2 regions of the Micromonospora sp. NPDC000207 genome follow, and region 2 is predicted to be linked to the other one. Evidence: riboswitches for the same ligand, from Rfam matches in the RefSeq annotation. Region 2 holds a riboswitch; the other holds the start of a gene.
What was found. A riboswitch is a leader RNA that binds a small molecule or an ion and turns the genes downstream of it on or off. The one in region 2 is predicted to bind cobalamin.
Positions count from the first base shown of each region.

Region 1: it holds a riboswitch for cobalamin, as region 2 does, so the genes downstream of both, ABT336_RS09415 (ribonucleoside-diphosphate reductase subunit alpha) here and ABT336_RS25575 (prenyltransferase/squalene oxidase repeat-containing protein) in region 2, are expected to answer to the same signal.

Region 1 covers NZ_JBEPEQ010000027.1:11,345-18,588, forward strand. Annotated here, with positions in the region: gene rpsD (30S ribosomal protein S4) at 1-441, opposite strand, end outside; gene ABT336_RS09410 (hypothetical protein) at 481-942, shown strand; cobalamin riboswitch at 1,148-1,363, shown strand; gene ABT336_RS09415 (ribonucleoside-diphosphate reductase subunit alpha) at 1,519-3,960, shown strand; gene ABT336_RS09420 (ribonucleotide-diphosphate reductase subunit beta) at 4,020-5,015, shown strand; gene ABT336_RS09425 (amphi-Trp domain-containing protein) at 5,146-5,439, opposite strand; gene ABT336_RS09430 (xylulokinase) at 5,503-7,092, opposite strand; gene ABT336_RS09435 (aminotransferase class III-fold pyridoxal phosphate-dependent enzyme) at 7,098-7,244, opposite strand, start outside.
Region 2 covers NZ_JBEPEQ010000162.1:1,340-8,583, forward strand. Annotated here, with positions in the region: gene ABT336_RS25560 (SCO2322-related protein) at 1-212, opposite strand, end outside; gene ABT336_RS25565 (LPXTG cell wall anchor domain-containing protein) at 209-1,663, opposite strand; gene ABT336_RS25570 (SCO2322-related protein) at 2,005-2,493, opposite strand; gene ABT336_RS25575 (prenyltransferase/squalene oxidase repeat-containing protein) at 2,511-3,680, opposite strand; cobalamin riboswitch at 3,695-3,862, opposite strand; gene ABT336_RS25580 (GNAT family N-acetyltransferase) at 3,891-4,460, opposite strand; gene ABT336_RS25585 (SDR family NAD(P)-dependent oxidoreductase) at 4,725-6,185, shown strand; gene ABT336_RS25590 (NAD-dependent epimerase/dehydratase family protein) at 6,261-7,232, opposite strand; partial or broken gene ABT336_RS25595 (AMP-binding protein) at 7,229-7,244, opposite strand, start outside.

The DNA of each region.
Region 1 (7,244 bases), on a different contig from region 2:
GGTCCGGCTGGACTCCACCACCCCGATCCGGTCCTCCGGCTGCAGCCGGGCCGAGGGGCGGTCCACCCGTCGACCGTTGACGGTGACGTGACGGTGGGTGACGAGCTGGCGGGCCGCGTAGATGGTCCGGGCGAAGCCGGCCCGCAGGACGAGGGCGTCGAGGCGGCACTCCAGGTCGACGACCAGCTCCTCGCCGGTCTTGCCGGGCCGGCGTACCGCCCTGTCGAACGCCCGCCGCAGTTGCCCCTCGCGCAGGTCGTACTGGGCCCGCAGGCGCTGCTTTTCGAGCAGCCGGACCTTGTAGTTGCTCTCTGTCCTGCGGGCGGCCCGGCCGTGCACTCCGGGCGGGTACGGGCGGCGTTCGAAGTACTGCACGCACTTGGGGGTCAGCGGGATACCGAGTCGGCGGGACCGCTTGATCTTCGGGCGGGACTGGTTCATCATCACCTCTCAACTAAGGTAAGCCTAACCTAATCGGAGGTGGTGGAGTTGGGCAAGATCCAGCAATCCCCGGCGATCGTCGACACCCCGGCAGTGCGGCTGCACGCGCTGCTGGCCCGCGCCGACTCGCTGACCCTGCACACCCCGCACCACCGGGCCGAGCTGTTCGCCCGACACGCCGTGACGCAGGCCGGTGGGCTCCGGCTCACCCTCCCGGCGGCGGCCGGTCTGGCCCGGCACCTCGTCGACGTCGGGGAGGTGCCGGCCCGGGTGGAGTTCGCCGAGCTGGGTACCGGCCGGACCGGTGACCGGGTGCGCGCCCGCGCCGCCCTGCTCGGGTGGCTCACCCCCGACGCACTCCACGGCGACGACCTGGTGGCGCACCTCGACCTCGCCTCCGCCGACCTCGTCGACCCGGACGGGGCGGAGGAGGTCGACCCGGACGAGTTCCGTGCCGCAGCCGGCTGTCCGCCCGACCCCTCGGGCCGCTACTGCACATAGGTTGCAACAGCCTCCCTGTGGCGGTATTCATGAGGGGGGATGCCGTTCGGTGTGGACGCTGCCGGACGACACACCCGGCCACCCCGGCGCTTGCGATGATCCGAGCCTCCGCCGGGGTGGCCACTCCGCTTCGCCGCAGCCCTGCGACGACCTCGACACGCCCGGACCCGACATGTTGGGTGTGACAATGCTGCGCTCCCTATATATGGTGTCGAGCGCAGCTGGTTCGGCCGTTCATCCCGAGCGGACGAGGCAAGAGGGAACCCGGTGGGAATCCGGGACTGCCCCGCAGCGGTGAGTGGGAACGACCGCCGTCATCAGCACTGGGCCGACACCGGCCTGGGAAGCGACGGCCAGTAGGAGACCGGTGATCCCGGCCAGGCCCGCGAGTCCGAAGACCTGCCAGCGCGCCGCGTACCCCGCAGTGGGTGGGCGGCGGTCCGAGGCCGCGTGGGACGGCCGACGCCCTCGCGAGCCCGCGTCGACACCGGCGTGCGTCCGCCGGTGTCCGTCCCGTGCTGCTGTCGGACCCTCCGGTCTCGAACTCGCGAGGAGTCAGTGGTGACAGTCACCGAGATGTTCCCGGCCGCCGCCGTCGGCGAGTCCGACCCGTCCGGGCCACGACGGGTCCGGGTCCGCACCCGTGACGGCGCCGTCGACCTGGTCGACGCCGGCCAGATCGCCCACTCGGTACGCCGGTGGGCCGCCGACCTGACCGACGTCGACCCGATGCGGGTGGCCACCCGTACCGTCGAGGGCCTCTACGACGGCGCGAGCAGCGACGAGGTCGACCGCCTCGTGGTGCAGACCGCGGCCGAGCTGATCGGCACCGAACCGCAGTACTCCCGGCTCGCCGCCCGGCTGCTGGCCGCCGAGGTCGGCACGGAGGTCCGGGGGCAGGGGCTGGCGACCTTCAGTCAGGCCGTCGCCCACGGCCACACCCTCGGCCTGATCGGCGACGACACGGCGCGGTTCGTCGCCACCCACGCCGACGTCCTCGACGCGGCCGTCGACGACGCCGGTGACCTGCGCTTCGAGTACTTCGGACTGCGCACCGTGTACGACCGCTACCTGCTCCGCCACCCGACCGGCCGGCAGGTGGTGGAGACCCCGCAGTACTGGTTGCTGCGGGTGGCCTGCGGGCTGTCCCAGGAGCCGGGGGAGGCCGTCGAGTTCTACCGACTCATGTCGAGCCTGGCCTACCTGCCCAGCTCACCGACGCTGTTCAACTCCGGCACCGCGCACACCCAGATGTCCTCCTGCTACCTGGTCGACTCTCCGCGTGACGAACTCGACTCCATCTACCAGCGCTACGCCCAGGTCGCGAACCTGTCGAAGTTCGCCGGTGGCATCGGCATCGGGTTCTCCCGGGTCCGCTCCCGGGGCGCGCTGATCCGGGGCACCAACGGCCGCTCCAACGGGATCGTGCCGTGGCTGCGCACCCTGGACGCCAGCGTCGCGGCGGTCAACCAGGGCGGCCGGCGCAAGGGCGCGGCCTGCGTCTACCTGGAGCCGTGGCACCCCGACATCGAGGAGTTCCTGCAGCTGCGGGACAACACCGGCGAGGACGCCCGTCGGACCCACAACCTGAACCTGGCCAACTGGATCCCGGACGAGTTCATGCGCCGGGTCGAGGACGACGGGATCTGGTCGCTGTTCGACCCGGACGAGGTCCCCGGCCTGTCCGACCTGTGGGGGGCGGAGTTCGAGGCCGCGTACCGGGCCGCCGAGGCCGAGGGCCGCTACGTGCGTCAGCTGCCCGCCCGGGAGCTGTACGGCAAGATGATGCGGACCCTGGCCCAGACCGGCAACGGGTGGATGACGTTCAAGGACGCCTCGAACCGGCTGTGCAACCAGACCGCCGAGCCCGGCAACGTCGTGCACCTGTCCAACCTGTGCACCGAGATCATCGAGGTGTCCAGCGACTCCGAGACCGCCGTCTGCAACCTCGGCTCGGTCAACCTCGCCGCCCACCTCGCCGACGGGGACCTGGACTGGGCGAAGCTGCGCGCCACGGTGCGGACCGCCGTCACCTTCCTGGACCGGGTCATCGACATCAACTACTACCCGACTCCCCAGGCGGCGGCGAGCAACCCCCGCTGGCGTCCGGTGGGGCTGGGCATGATGGGCCTGCAGGACGTCTTCTTCGCCCTGCGGCTGCCCTTCGACTCGCCGGAGGCCAAGGAACTGTCCACCCGGATCGGTGAGGAGCTGTACCTCACCGCCCTGGAGACCTCGGCCGGACTGGCCGAGCGCTTCGGCCCGCACCCGGCCTTCGCCGAGACCCGGGCCGCCCGGGGACAGCTGCAACCGGACCTGTGGGGGGTCACCGGCGTCCAGACCGACAGGTGGTCGGCGCTGCGCGAGCGGGTCGCCGCGTCCGGTCTGCGCAACTCGCTGCTGGTGGCGATCGCCCCGACCGCCACCATCGCCGCCATCGCCGGGTGCTACGAGTGCATCGAGCCGCAGGTGTCCAACCTGTTCAAGCGGGAGACCCTGTCCGGTGAGTTCCTCCAGATCAACACCGCCCTGGTTCGGGAGCTGAAGGCGCGGGGGTTGTGGACCGACCGGATCCGTACCGAGATCCGCCGGGCCGACGGGTCGGTCCAGGGGGTGTCGGAGCTGCCGGCGGACGTACGGGAGCTGTTCCGAACCGCCTGGGAGCTGCCGCAGCGGGCGCTGATCGACCTGGCTGCCGCCCGCTCGCCCTTCATCGACCAGTCGCAGTCGCTGAACCTCTTCCTGGCCGCGCCCACCATCGGCAAGCTCTCCTCGATGTACCGCTACGCCTGGAAGTCGGGACTGAAGACCACCTACTACCTGCGGTCGCGTCCGGCGACCCGGATCCAGCAGGCCACCGTCGCCGCCGGTTCGACGGCCGTCGCGCCCGCCGTCCTGGCCGGTTCGGCAGCGGCTGCCGCCTCCGCGTCGTTGGTGGCAGTGCTGCCCAGCGCCGCCGAGGCGGAGGCCCTGGCCTGCTCCCTGGAGAACCCGGAGTCCTGCGAGGCGTGCCAGTGACGGTCTCCGCGACACCCGCCGCCGTGCCACGCGACCCCGACGCCACGAGGACCACGCACATGCTGCTCGACCCCGGGATGAACCTCACCCTCCGGCCCATGCGCTACCCGCACTTCTTCGACAGGTACCGCGACGCGATCAAGAACACCTGGACCGTGGAGGAGGTGGACCTGCACTCCGACCTCACCGACCTCGACCGGCTCAGCCCGGCCGAACGGCACCTGGTCAGTCGGCTCGTCGCGTTCTTCGCCACCGGGGACACCATCGTCGCCAACAACCTGGTGCTCAACCTCTACCAGCACGTCAACTCGCCCGAGGGGCGGCTCTACCTGTCCCGTCAACTGTTCGAGGAGGCCGTCCACGTCCAGTTCTACCTGAACCTGCTCGACACGTACGTCCCCGACGAGCAGGAGCGGGCCGAGGCGTTCGCCGCGATCGAGAACATCCCGTCGATCCGCCGCAAGGCGGAGTTCTGCTTCCGGTGGATCGACTCCATCGACGAGCTGCGGGAGCTGCGTACCCGCGAGGACCGGCGGGCCTTCCTGCTCAACCTGATCTGCTTCGCCGCCTGCATCGAGGGGCTGTTCTTCTACGGCGCCTTCGCCTACGTCTACTTCCTGCGGTCCCGGGGTCTGCTGCACGGCCTCGCCTCCGGCACGAACTGGGTCTTCCGCGACGAGTCGATGCACATGGCGTTCGCCTTCGACGTGGTCGACACCGTACGGCGGGAGGAGCCGGACCTCTTCGACGACGACCTCTCCCGGCAGGTCGGCGACATGATCGCCGAGGCGGTCGAGTGCGAGGTCCAGTTCGCCGAGGACCTGCTCGGCCAGGGGGTGCCCGGTCTGACCCTGACCGACATGCGGGAGTACCTCCAGTACGTCGCCGACCGTCGACTGGCACAGCTCGGCATCGCCCCCCGGTATGGCTCGGCCAACCCGTTCGGGTTCATGGAGTTGCAGGACGTGCAGGAACTGTCCAACTTCTTCGAACGTCGGGTCTCCGCGTACCAGGTGGGCGTGACCGGGACCGTCGCCTTCGACGACGACTTCTGACCCGTCCGGACGGTTGTTCCCGCCGCAGTCGCCCTCGGTGACTGCGGCGGCGGCGTTGACGTCCTCCCCGGACTGGCCTTGGCCTGGGTGCTCCCAGGCCAAGGCGGTTCGTCACCGCTTCGCGGCGTCGTTACTCGGTGGTGTCGGACCCGGCGTCGGCCTTGTCGTCGGAGTCGGTCTCGGCGGTCGGCTCGGTGGTGGCCTCGGCCGGCTTCGCCTTGGTCCAGGAGAACTCGATCTCGACGGAGAGCTCGTCGCCGTCCTCCTCGATCTCCAGCTCGCACTCGACCTCGTCGGCGACGACGACCGCCCCGCCGGCACCGTAGAAGATCTTGCCGGTCTCCTCCAACTGGCTGGCCAGCTGGCGCAGCCACGCGGCCAGGTCCGCCCGGGACACGGTCCGCTCGTCCTCGTAGATATCCATGCCCGACATGATGTCATCCCACCCCGGCAGAGCTGATCATGGGGAGGGGGCATCGGACCGGGATCACCGGTGCAGCCTCCGATAGATCGGGGCGAGGCGTCTGTGCAGGTCACGGTAGATGTCGAAGGTCTCGTCGTAGACGGCCCGGTGCGCCGCTGTCGGCTCGAAGACCCGGTCGGTGCGGACCAGGTCGGGCAGGTCGGCGAAGGTGACCTGCCCGGTCCCGACCGCCCCGATCCACCCGGCTCCCCGGGCGTTGACGGCCAGCGGCCGGGCGTCGCGTCGGATCTCCACGTCGAGGACGTCGGCGAAGATCTGGCACCACGACTGCGAGGACGCGCCCCCGCCGGTGATCGCCATCGAGGTGACCGGGGCGCCGAGGAACCGGTCGACGGCCCGCATCAACCACCGGGTGTTGAAGGCGACCCCCTCGAAGACCGCGCGCAGCAGATCCGACCGGTTGGTGTCCAGGGAGATGTTGACGAACCCGGCGCGCAGGTGCGGATCGTCGACCGGGGCGCGTTCGCCGTACAGCCAGGGGGTGTAGAGGACGCCGTTGGCCCCGGCCGGGACGGTGGGCAGGATCGCGTCGAAGGCGTCGAAGATGGACCCCTCGTCCCGGGTGACGTGGCCGGCCCCGACCAGCGGGTCGTCGAACTCCACCACCTTGTCCCGCAGCCAGGTCAGGTTCGCCCCGGCGGTGGCCTGCAGGGCGGTCATCAGGTAGCGGTCCGGCAGGGCGCACGGCACCGCGGCGATCCCGGCGGCCACGTCGGTCTTCTTGCGGGGTACGTGCGCCGCGACCCAGGACGAGGTGCCCAGGTAGAGGTGCGGGTCGTGGTCGCCGGTGGTGCCGGCCCCGACGGCGGCGGCGGTGTTGTCGACGGCCCCGGCGACCACCCGTACCGACTCCGGCAGGCCGAGGTGGACGGCGGCGGCCGGGGTGAGGGTGCCGATCACCTCGGTGCAGGCCACGATCGGTGGCAGCTTGTCGGCGTCGATGCCGCAGTCGGCGACCAGGGCGGGGGAGTACCGGATGTCACCGGGGCGCCGGTTGTCGGTCACCCACGAGGTGAGGATCGAGTCCACAGTGGCGACGGTCCGCCCGGTCAGCTTCAGGTTGATCCAGTCGAGGACGTTGAGGAAGGCCGCGGTCCGGGCGTACACCTGCGGCATCTCGTCGCGGACCAGGAGCATGTGGGCGGCCGGGTCCTTCCCGGTCGCCGAGGGCATCCCACCGGTGAGCCGCAGCCACCTGGCGATCCGCCGCACCGACATCCCCTGGTACGCGGGGAACCCGCCGAACTGTCGGCGCAGGTTCGCCGCCCCGCGCATGTCCAACCAGCTGATGCAGGCCGTCAGGGGCTCCCCGGCGGCGTCCACGGCGATGGTCCCCTCGCCCTGGGTGGAGGCGCACACCACCCCGACCGCCGCAAGGTGCTCGGGGTGGGACCGTCCCAGGTCGGCGGTGACCTCGCCGAGCGCCGACCACCAGGCGCGCGGGTCCTGCTCGGCGCCCCCACCGGGCAGGACGTGCAGCGGCACCGCCCGCTCCGCCCAGCCGGTGACTGTGCCGTCGGCGGCGACCAGGGCGGCCTTCATCCCGGAGGTGCCCAGGTCTACCGCGAGCACCTGCGGGGCGGGTGCCGCCATTCGCGTCAGACCCCTTCGACCAGGGCGAAGACCTGGTCGAACCGGGTCAGGGCGTCGTCGATCACCTCGTCGGTGTCGGCCATCGAGGTGTACATCCGGGACCCGGCGAGGGTGATGACCCCGTGGGCGGCGTACGCGGCGCCCATCTGTTC
Region 2 (7,244 bases):
AGGGCGGTGAGTCCGCTGCTCTGCGTCCCGGGGGCGCAGCGCACGACGGTTCCCCCGCCGAGTTCGTTGAAGTCGACCACGACGGTGACCCCGGAGGCGTCCGGGCAGGGTCCGGCGGTGCCCTGCGCCGCCCGGACGGGGGTGTGCACCCCGAGGGTGCCGGCGGCGACGAGGGCGACGACGAGTCCCGTCCGCGTGACCGGACCGGTCACTGTGCCCGCCGTCGGGCGAACACGAGCAGCGCCACTCCCCCGGCGATGCTGACCAGCGCGACCACCAGCCAGGTGACGATCGACGCGCCGGTGGTCGGCAGGGCGCCGCCGGGGGCACCGGCGACCGGGGTGGTCGTGGTGGGCACCGGCGACGGGGTGCCGCTCGGGTCGGGGGTGCTCGGCGAGGTGTCGGGCGTGGTGCCCGGGGTCGGGGAGGCGGTCGGTGCCCCGGTGGTGGGGGTCGCGGTGCCGGTGGGCGGGGGCGTGGGCTGGCCGGTCGGCGAGGGCCCACCGGGCCCGCCGGTCGGGGTGGGCTCGGGGGACTGCGGCGGGTCGACGCCGATGCCGCCCAGCGGCACCTGGGCCAGCCCGAGGATCGCCTGGGCGGTGGCGCGCCGCCACTGGTCCTTGTCGTTGTCGGCGATGCCCTGGCCGACGGCGGCGGCGTGGGCGTCGGTGTTGTAGGCGATGGCACCCGCCTCGGCGGCGGCGGCACCCCCGGTGGCGGCGGTGACCTGGAGGGCGGCCAGCGCGGTCGCCGCCCGCGCGGCCTCGCTGCTACGTCCGGCGGCGGCGAGGGCCTGCCCGGCGAGACCGGTGCTGTTGGAGTTCGCGCCGCTGGTCGGCCCGGAGCCGCCGAAGGAGCCGTCGGTGTGCTGCTGGGTCGCCAGCCAGTCCGCGCCCCGTCGGGCGGCGTCGGCCGCCCCGGTGGCACCGCCGTCGGCGGCGGCCAGGAGGGCCTGGACGGCCATCGCCGTGGAGTCGACGTCGAGGGTGGGCGTGCCCTGGTCGTCGCAGGAGGGCGACGGGGCACCGTCGGCGTCCGGGTAGAGCCGGAAACCGCCGGCCCGGCACTGCTGGCGGACGAGGAAGTCGACTGTGGGCTGGGCCACCTCGCCGCTGCGGGTCAGGCCCAGGACGGTGAAGGCCTGGTCGAAGGTGTTGCTGGCGTCCGGACCGGTGGCCTCGGTGGTCCGGCTGGTGATCCGGCCGTGCTGGTGGCCGGTGTCGGCGGGGGCGACCAGGGACAGCGTCTCGGACCGCAGGTCGTGCCCGCCGAAGTCACGGGGGTCGGCACCGGTGGCGGTGGCGAGGTAGAGGAGTTTCGCCGTCGCGCCGCCGTCGGTGAAACCCTCGATGCCGTAGTCGTCGTAGCTGTTGTAGGAGCGTACGTGTGCCGCGATCTGGGCGGTCGCGGCCTCGCGGGTCGCCGGGGCCGCGCCGGTGGCGGCGAGGGCGAGCACCCCGTCGATGCTCAGTCCCCAGTCGATGCCGCCGAACGGGCCGGGCAGGGTCCCGTCGGTGAACTCGTCGGCGAGCCAGGTCGCGCCGTCACGGGCGGCGGCCGAGGTCGCGACGGCACCGTGCGGTGTGGCGACGAGGACGGCCAGGGTGGCCGCGGTGGCGACGAGGAGTCCGCCGCCGAGGCGACGGGTCCGGGAGGTGGGCATGGGGTGCCTTTCGCAGAGCGGTCGGTGGAAGCTCCGGAAGGCATCCGTGGGTCGACCGCGTCCGTCCGGTCGGACGGCGTGGCCGAGATCCTCGGTGGCCCGGACTTCACCCTGTAGACCTCGACAGTGGAAGCCGCTCGTCCGGGGTGGGGCGTTCCGGCTCGCGATGGTTCGCTCACGGTTGCGGGTCAGCGCCGGCTTCTACCGGCTTTCCCCCACACAGGACGTATGCAGATGTGTACCCGGCGCACCGGGTGTCGACACGGTACCGCTCGTGGGCGGCACTGCGCCAGAGCGACGGTCGTCACCCGGTGCACCGGGTCAGGCGGGGCGATCCGGGGTCAGGGGGCGGTGATGCTCGGAGCGGTGCCGGTGCCGAAACGCCAGCCCTCCACGGTGCCCGGTGCCGGGTTGTAGCTGCTCGCCCCGGAGGTGCTGTAGGTCCAGGGGCTGCCGCTGCCGGCGGCGTGCCAGTACGACCAGTACGCGGTGGCGGGCGGGGTGTTGACGCACGGCTCGGTCGCGGAGGTCGGCTGCCCGTTGATCCGGCAGACGAAGGCGAGCCCCCACCGGGCGGTGCCGGTCACTGTGAACCCGGCGCCCTGCAGGGCGGCCAGTCCGGTGGCCGGGTCACCGACGTGACAGCCGACCTGGACCCCGCCGCCGAGGGGACCGTAGTCGACCACGACGGTGACGCCGGTGGTGCCGGTGCAGGGGGCGGCCTGGGCGGCCTGGGGAGCGGGGTCGGCGGCGACCAGGCCGACGGCGACGACGGCTGCGGCGATCAGACCGGCCAGTCGCCTGCGGGTGGTGGAGAGGGCACTGGACATGTGGGCTCCTTCGAGGGTCAGAGGCAGGGCAGGCTGGGTGCGCCCGGCGTCGCGGTGGTGGTGGACAGGTGGGCGTACCCGGTGCCGGTCAGGCCGAGGACGGCCTGGGTGGTGGCCCGGACGGCGGTGGCCGGGTCGAAGGAGCCGCCGTCGAAGTCGATCGCCCCCCGGTCGGTGGGGGTCCCGGAGCAGCCGACCTGGAGCCCGGCGAGGTGGATCCGGGCCCGCAGCCAGGCCAGCGGCCGACCGCCGTCGCGGAGGGCCTGCGCGGCCAGGCCGGTGCTGTTGGCGTTGGACAGCCCGTCGGCGTTGGGGAAGCTTCCGTCGGTGCGTTGGACCGACAGCAGCCAGTGCAGACCGGCGGTGGCGTCGGCGGACCGACCGGCGGCGCGCAGCGCCTGCACGGCCAGGGCGGTGGCGTCCACGTCGGAGACACAGGTCGCCTGGGCGGCCACCACCGGGTAGCCGCCGTCGGCACACCGGATCCCGGCCAGCCACTGGGCGGCGGTGCCCGGTGCGCCCTGCGGGGTACGGGTCAGGGCGAGGATGGCGAAGGACTGGCTGAAGGTGTTGCTGTAGTCGCCGTACGCGGACCGGTCGCTGAACCGGCCGTCGGTCGCCTGGAGCGACTGCAACCGGCTGACCAGGTCCACTCCACCCACGTCGGTGGGGTCGTCGCCGCGTACGGCGACGGTGAGGGCGAGCTTGGCGGTGGCACCGACGTAGGCCTCGGTGCCCCCGTCGCCGAGGTACCCGTCGCGGATGTCCGCCCGGGTGACCCAGTCCAGGGCGTCCGCGCCGTAGTCGTCGGCGACCCCGGCGGCGGCGAACGCGAGGACGGCGTCGAGGGTCAGCCCCGCGTCGGGGTAGGCGACACCACCGAAGACCGCCTCGAAGCGTTCCCCGTCGACGAGTTGGCGTGCCAGCCAGCCGGCGGCGGCGGCCGGGCGGGGGGCCACGGCCTGGACGGCTGCCACGTCGGCGGGGGGCGCTGCGGGCGCGGCACCGGCGGGCGCGGCGACGCCGAGGGTGAGGGTGAAGGCGGTGAGCACCGCGCTGGGCAGGGTGAGCAGGCGGTGCCGGCTCGGGCGGGCGACCATCGGACGCGCCTTTCCGGCCCGGCGGACGTCGAAACCCGGCCCGGCCTGCGCGGGGCAGAGCCGGTCGGCCTCCGACCCGTGGGCCACGACGGGTGAGGAGCGGGAACATCGCGGGCACGGCGGGTATTCGGGCTCGTCACCGAGGAGGTCCCTCCTCGGTGGCCTACCGTTGCGGGCCAGCGCCGGACTTCGACCGGACTTCCCCCGCACGTACGCGCAGGTGTGCAGTTGTCGCGTCAGTCTCGTCTGCCGCAGCAGCGGATGTCAATGCGACATCCGTCGCGGCGGCCCGGCCTGTCACCGGGAGGCGGACAGCGGTAGGGACCGTACCAGCATCCGGTGTGACCGCCAGCCCGGGAAGGGAACGAGGTCGCCGACGTGCTGGAAGCGCAGGCGTTGCAGCGCGTGCCAGACCCGGGTGTTGGTCTCGGTGACGGCGAGGGTGACCCGCTCCTCACCACGGCGGTCCAGCAGGTCGGTCGTCATCCGGACACCCAGGCGGTGGCGACGGAACTCGGGCAGGACGAACGCCTCGCACACGGCGAAGGTCCGGTTCGGCCACTCGGCGGTGAGGGCGGTGTCGGTGACCGAGGTCAGGTCGCGCCACCACAGCGTCTCCGGCGGCAGTGGACAGCCCAGCACCGCCCCGACGAGTTCACCGGCGACATAGCCGAGTGCCCCCTCGAAGCCGTCGGCCTCGACCGTCCACCGGATCCGGTCGCTCGCCGACGGGGTGCTGTGATCGAGGAGGTGGAGGTCCTCGGCGTGGACCCGGTGGTAGACCTCGGTGAGCGCGTCGACGTCGGCCTCGGTGGTGATGACGACCTCGTCGAGGAGGTCGCCGTGGGCTAGGGGTGTCGACGTCATCAGACTTCCTCCGGCATGAAGTTAGGTTAGGCATACCTAATCAGATGCCGAACGGAGTGACCAAACTCAGCGAAGGCTGACCTAAGTCGTGGGGACCTGCGGGGGGCGGGCGGCACCGGTCCCCGTCGATGCCACCCGGCGGGGCCGGGCTGGTGGACGGAGGCGGGGTGCGGCACCGCCCGTGTGGTGCGTACAGTTTCGGGTCGGACTTCACGGGTGGGCCGGACAGCCCCGGCGCAGGGACGGGATCGGGACATCAGCGGCATGACAGCGGACAACACCCTCGACGGCGGCCCGGACGGCATCGACCAGAGCCGGCTGGAGACCTGCCTGCGCGTCATCGAGGACCTGGCGGACCTGCCTCCCGACCACCCGGACGTGGTACGGGTCCAGCGGGCCACCGCCGGGCTCTACAAGACGATCAAGCAGCAGCGGCGGACGCGACGCCGGGAGGAGATCCTGACCGCCGACCTCGCAGTGACCGCCGCCACCGCCACCGGCGCACCGGGCCGCATCGACGACGAGACCCAGGGCATCCCGCTCGCCTCACCCACCACCGGCACCACCGCCGGGGTCCTGCACCAGCCACGGGGCTGCTACGTCTGCAAGCAGCGCTACCGCGAGGTGGACGCCTTCTACCACCAACTCTGCCCCACCTGCGCCGCCACGAACCGGGAACGCCGCGACGCCCGTACCGACCTGACCGGCCGACGGGCGCTGCTCACCGGGGGCCGGGCGAAGATCGGCATGTACATCGCACTGCGGCTGCTGCGCGACGGCGCGCACACCACCGTGACGACCCGCTTCCCGCACGACGCGGTCCGCCGGTTCGCCGCGATGCCCGACAGCGCGGACTGGCTGCACCGGCTGCGTGTCGTCGGGATCGACCTGCGCGACCCCGCCCAGGTGATCGCCCTGGCCGACTCGGTCAGCGCCCAGGGACCACTCGACATCCTGATCAACAACGCGGCGCAGACGGTCCGCCGCAGCCCCCAGGCGTACGCCCACCTCGTCGCCGCCGAGGCGGCGGCCCTGCCCGAGGGTCCCCTCCCCGACGTGGTCACCTTCGCCGCCACCCCGGGCCGGGGTGAGACGGTCGGCAGCCTGACCGCGTCGCCCCCGCCGGTCTCGCTCACCCCGCACGCGCTCACCGCCCTGGCGTTGACGAGCGGATCCGCCTCCCCGGAACGGATCGCGGCGGCCACCGCCATCGACGCCGGTGGTCTCGTGCCGGACCTCGACCCGGTCAACAGCTGGGTGCAGCGCGTGCACGAGGTGGACCCCGTCGAACTGCTCGAAGTGCAGCTCTGCAACGTCACGGCACCGTTCGTCCTGGTCAGTCGGCTCCGGCCGGCGATGGCCGCCGCGCCGGCCCGCCGCAAGTACGTGGTGAACGTCTCCGCCATGGAGGGACAGTTCGGTCGCGGCTACAAGGGCCCCGGACACCCCCACACGAACATGGCCAAGGCCGCGTTGAACATGCTGACCCGCACCAGCGCCCAGGAGATGCTCACCGACGGCATCCTGATGACGAGCGTCGACACCGGCTGGATCACCGACGAGCGGCCCCACCCGACGAAGATGCGGCTGGCCGACGCCGGATTCCACGCCCCCCTGGACCTGGTCGACGGCGCGGCCCGGGTGTACGACCCGATCGTGCGGGGCGAGCAGGGCGAGGACCTGTACGGCTGTTTCCTCAAGGACTACGTCCCCTGCGCCTGGTGACCGCCACCGGTTCGTGACGGTCGCGTGGGAGGCCGCGCCGGTTCGTGACGGTCGCGTCGGGTGGCGCCCGGTGCCCTACCTGTGGGCGGCGGCCAGCCGGGCGAACCCCTCGTCCAGGCCGACCTGCGGGGTCCAGCGCAACGCGGCCCGGGTCCGGCGTTGGTCGAACCAGTGCGCTGTGGACAGCTGCTCGGCCAGGAAACGGGTCATCGGGGGCTCGTCGGTGCGCGGCAGCCGCGACCAGACCCGTTCCACGAGGGAACCACCGGCCTTCGCGGCGGCCACCGGCACCCGTAGTCTCGGCGGCGGCGCCCCCGCGGCGGCGCAGATCCGGGTGACCAGCTCCGCCACCGTCCGGGGCTCCCCGTTGGTCACCACGAACGCCCGGCCGCGGACGTCGGCCTCGGGCGCCAGGTCCAGGGCGGCGACGATGGCCTCGGCGGCGTTCGTCACGTACGTCGTGTCGATCAGGGCGGTGCCCCACCCGACGAGGGCGAGCCGCCCGGACCGGGCCCGTTCGACGATCCGGGCGACCAGTTGGGTGTCACCCGGCCCCCAGACCAGGTGCGGACGGACCGCCACCACGGCGAGGTCGGGACCGTCGGCGGCCAGCGCGAGCAGTTCCGCGGCGGCCTTGCTCCGGGCGTAGTGGCCCCGGGCCCGCCGGGGGTCGGCCGGGTCGGCACCGGCACCGACCAGCCCGACGCCGTGGTGGGCCACCGACGGGGAGGAGACCTGCACGAACCGGGTCACCCCGGCGGCCCGGGCGGCGTCGAGCACCGTCGCCGTACCACAGATGTTCGTCTGCTCGAACTGCTGCCACCGACCGGTCATCGACACCTTCGCGGCCAGGTGCACCACGGCGTCGACCCCGTCGACGGCCGCGCGGACCGTCGCCGCGTCGGTGACGTCCCCCCGCCGCTCGTCGACGCCGGGCAGGTCGCTGGGGCGGCGTTGCAGGACGCGGACCGTGTCGCCCCGACCGGCGAGAGTGGAGGCGACGGCACCGCCGAGCATGCCGCTGGCACCGGTGACGAGGACCCTCACAGTCCGCCGAAC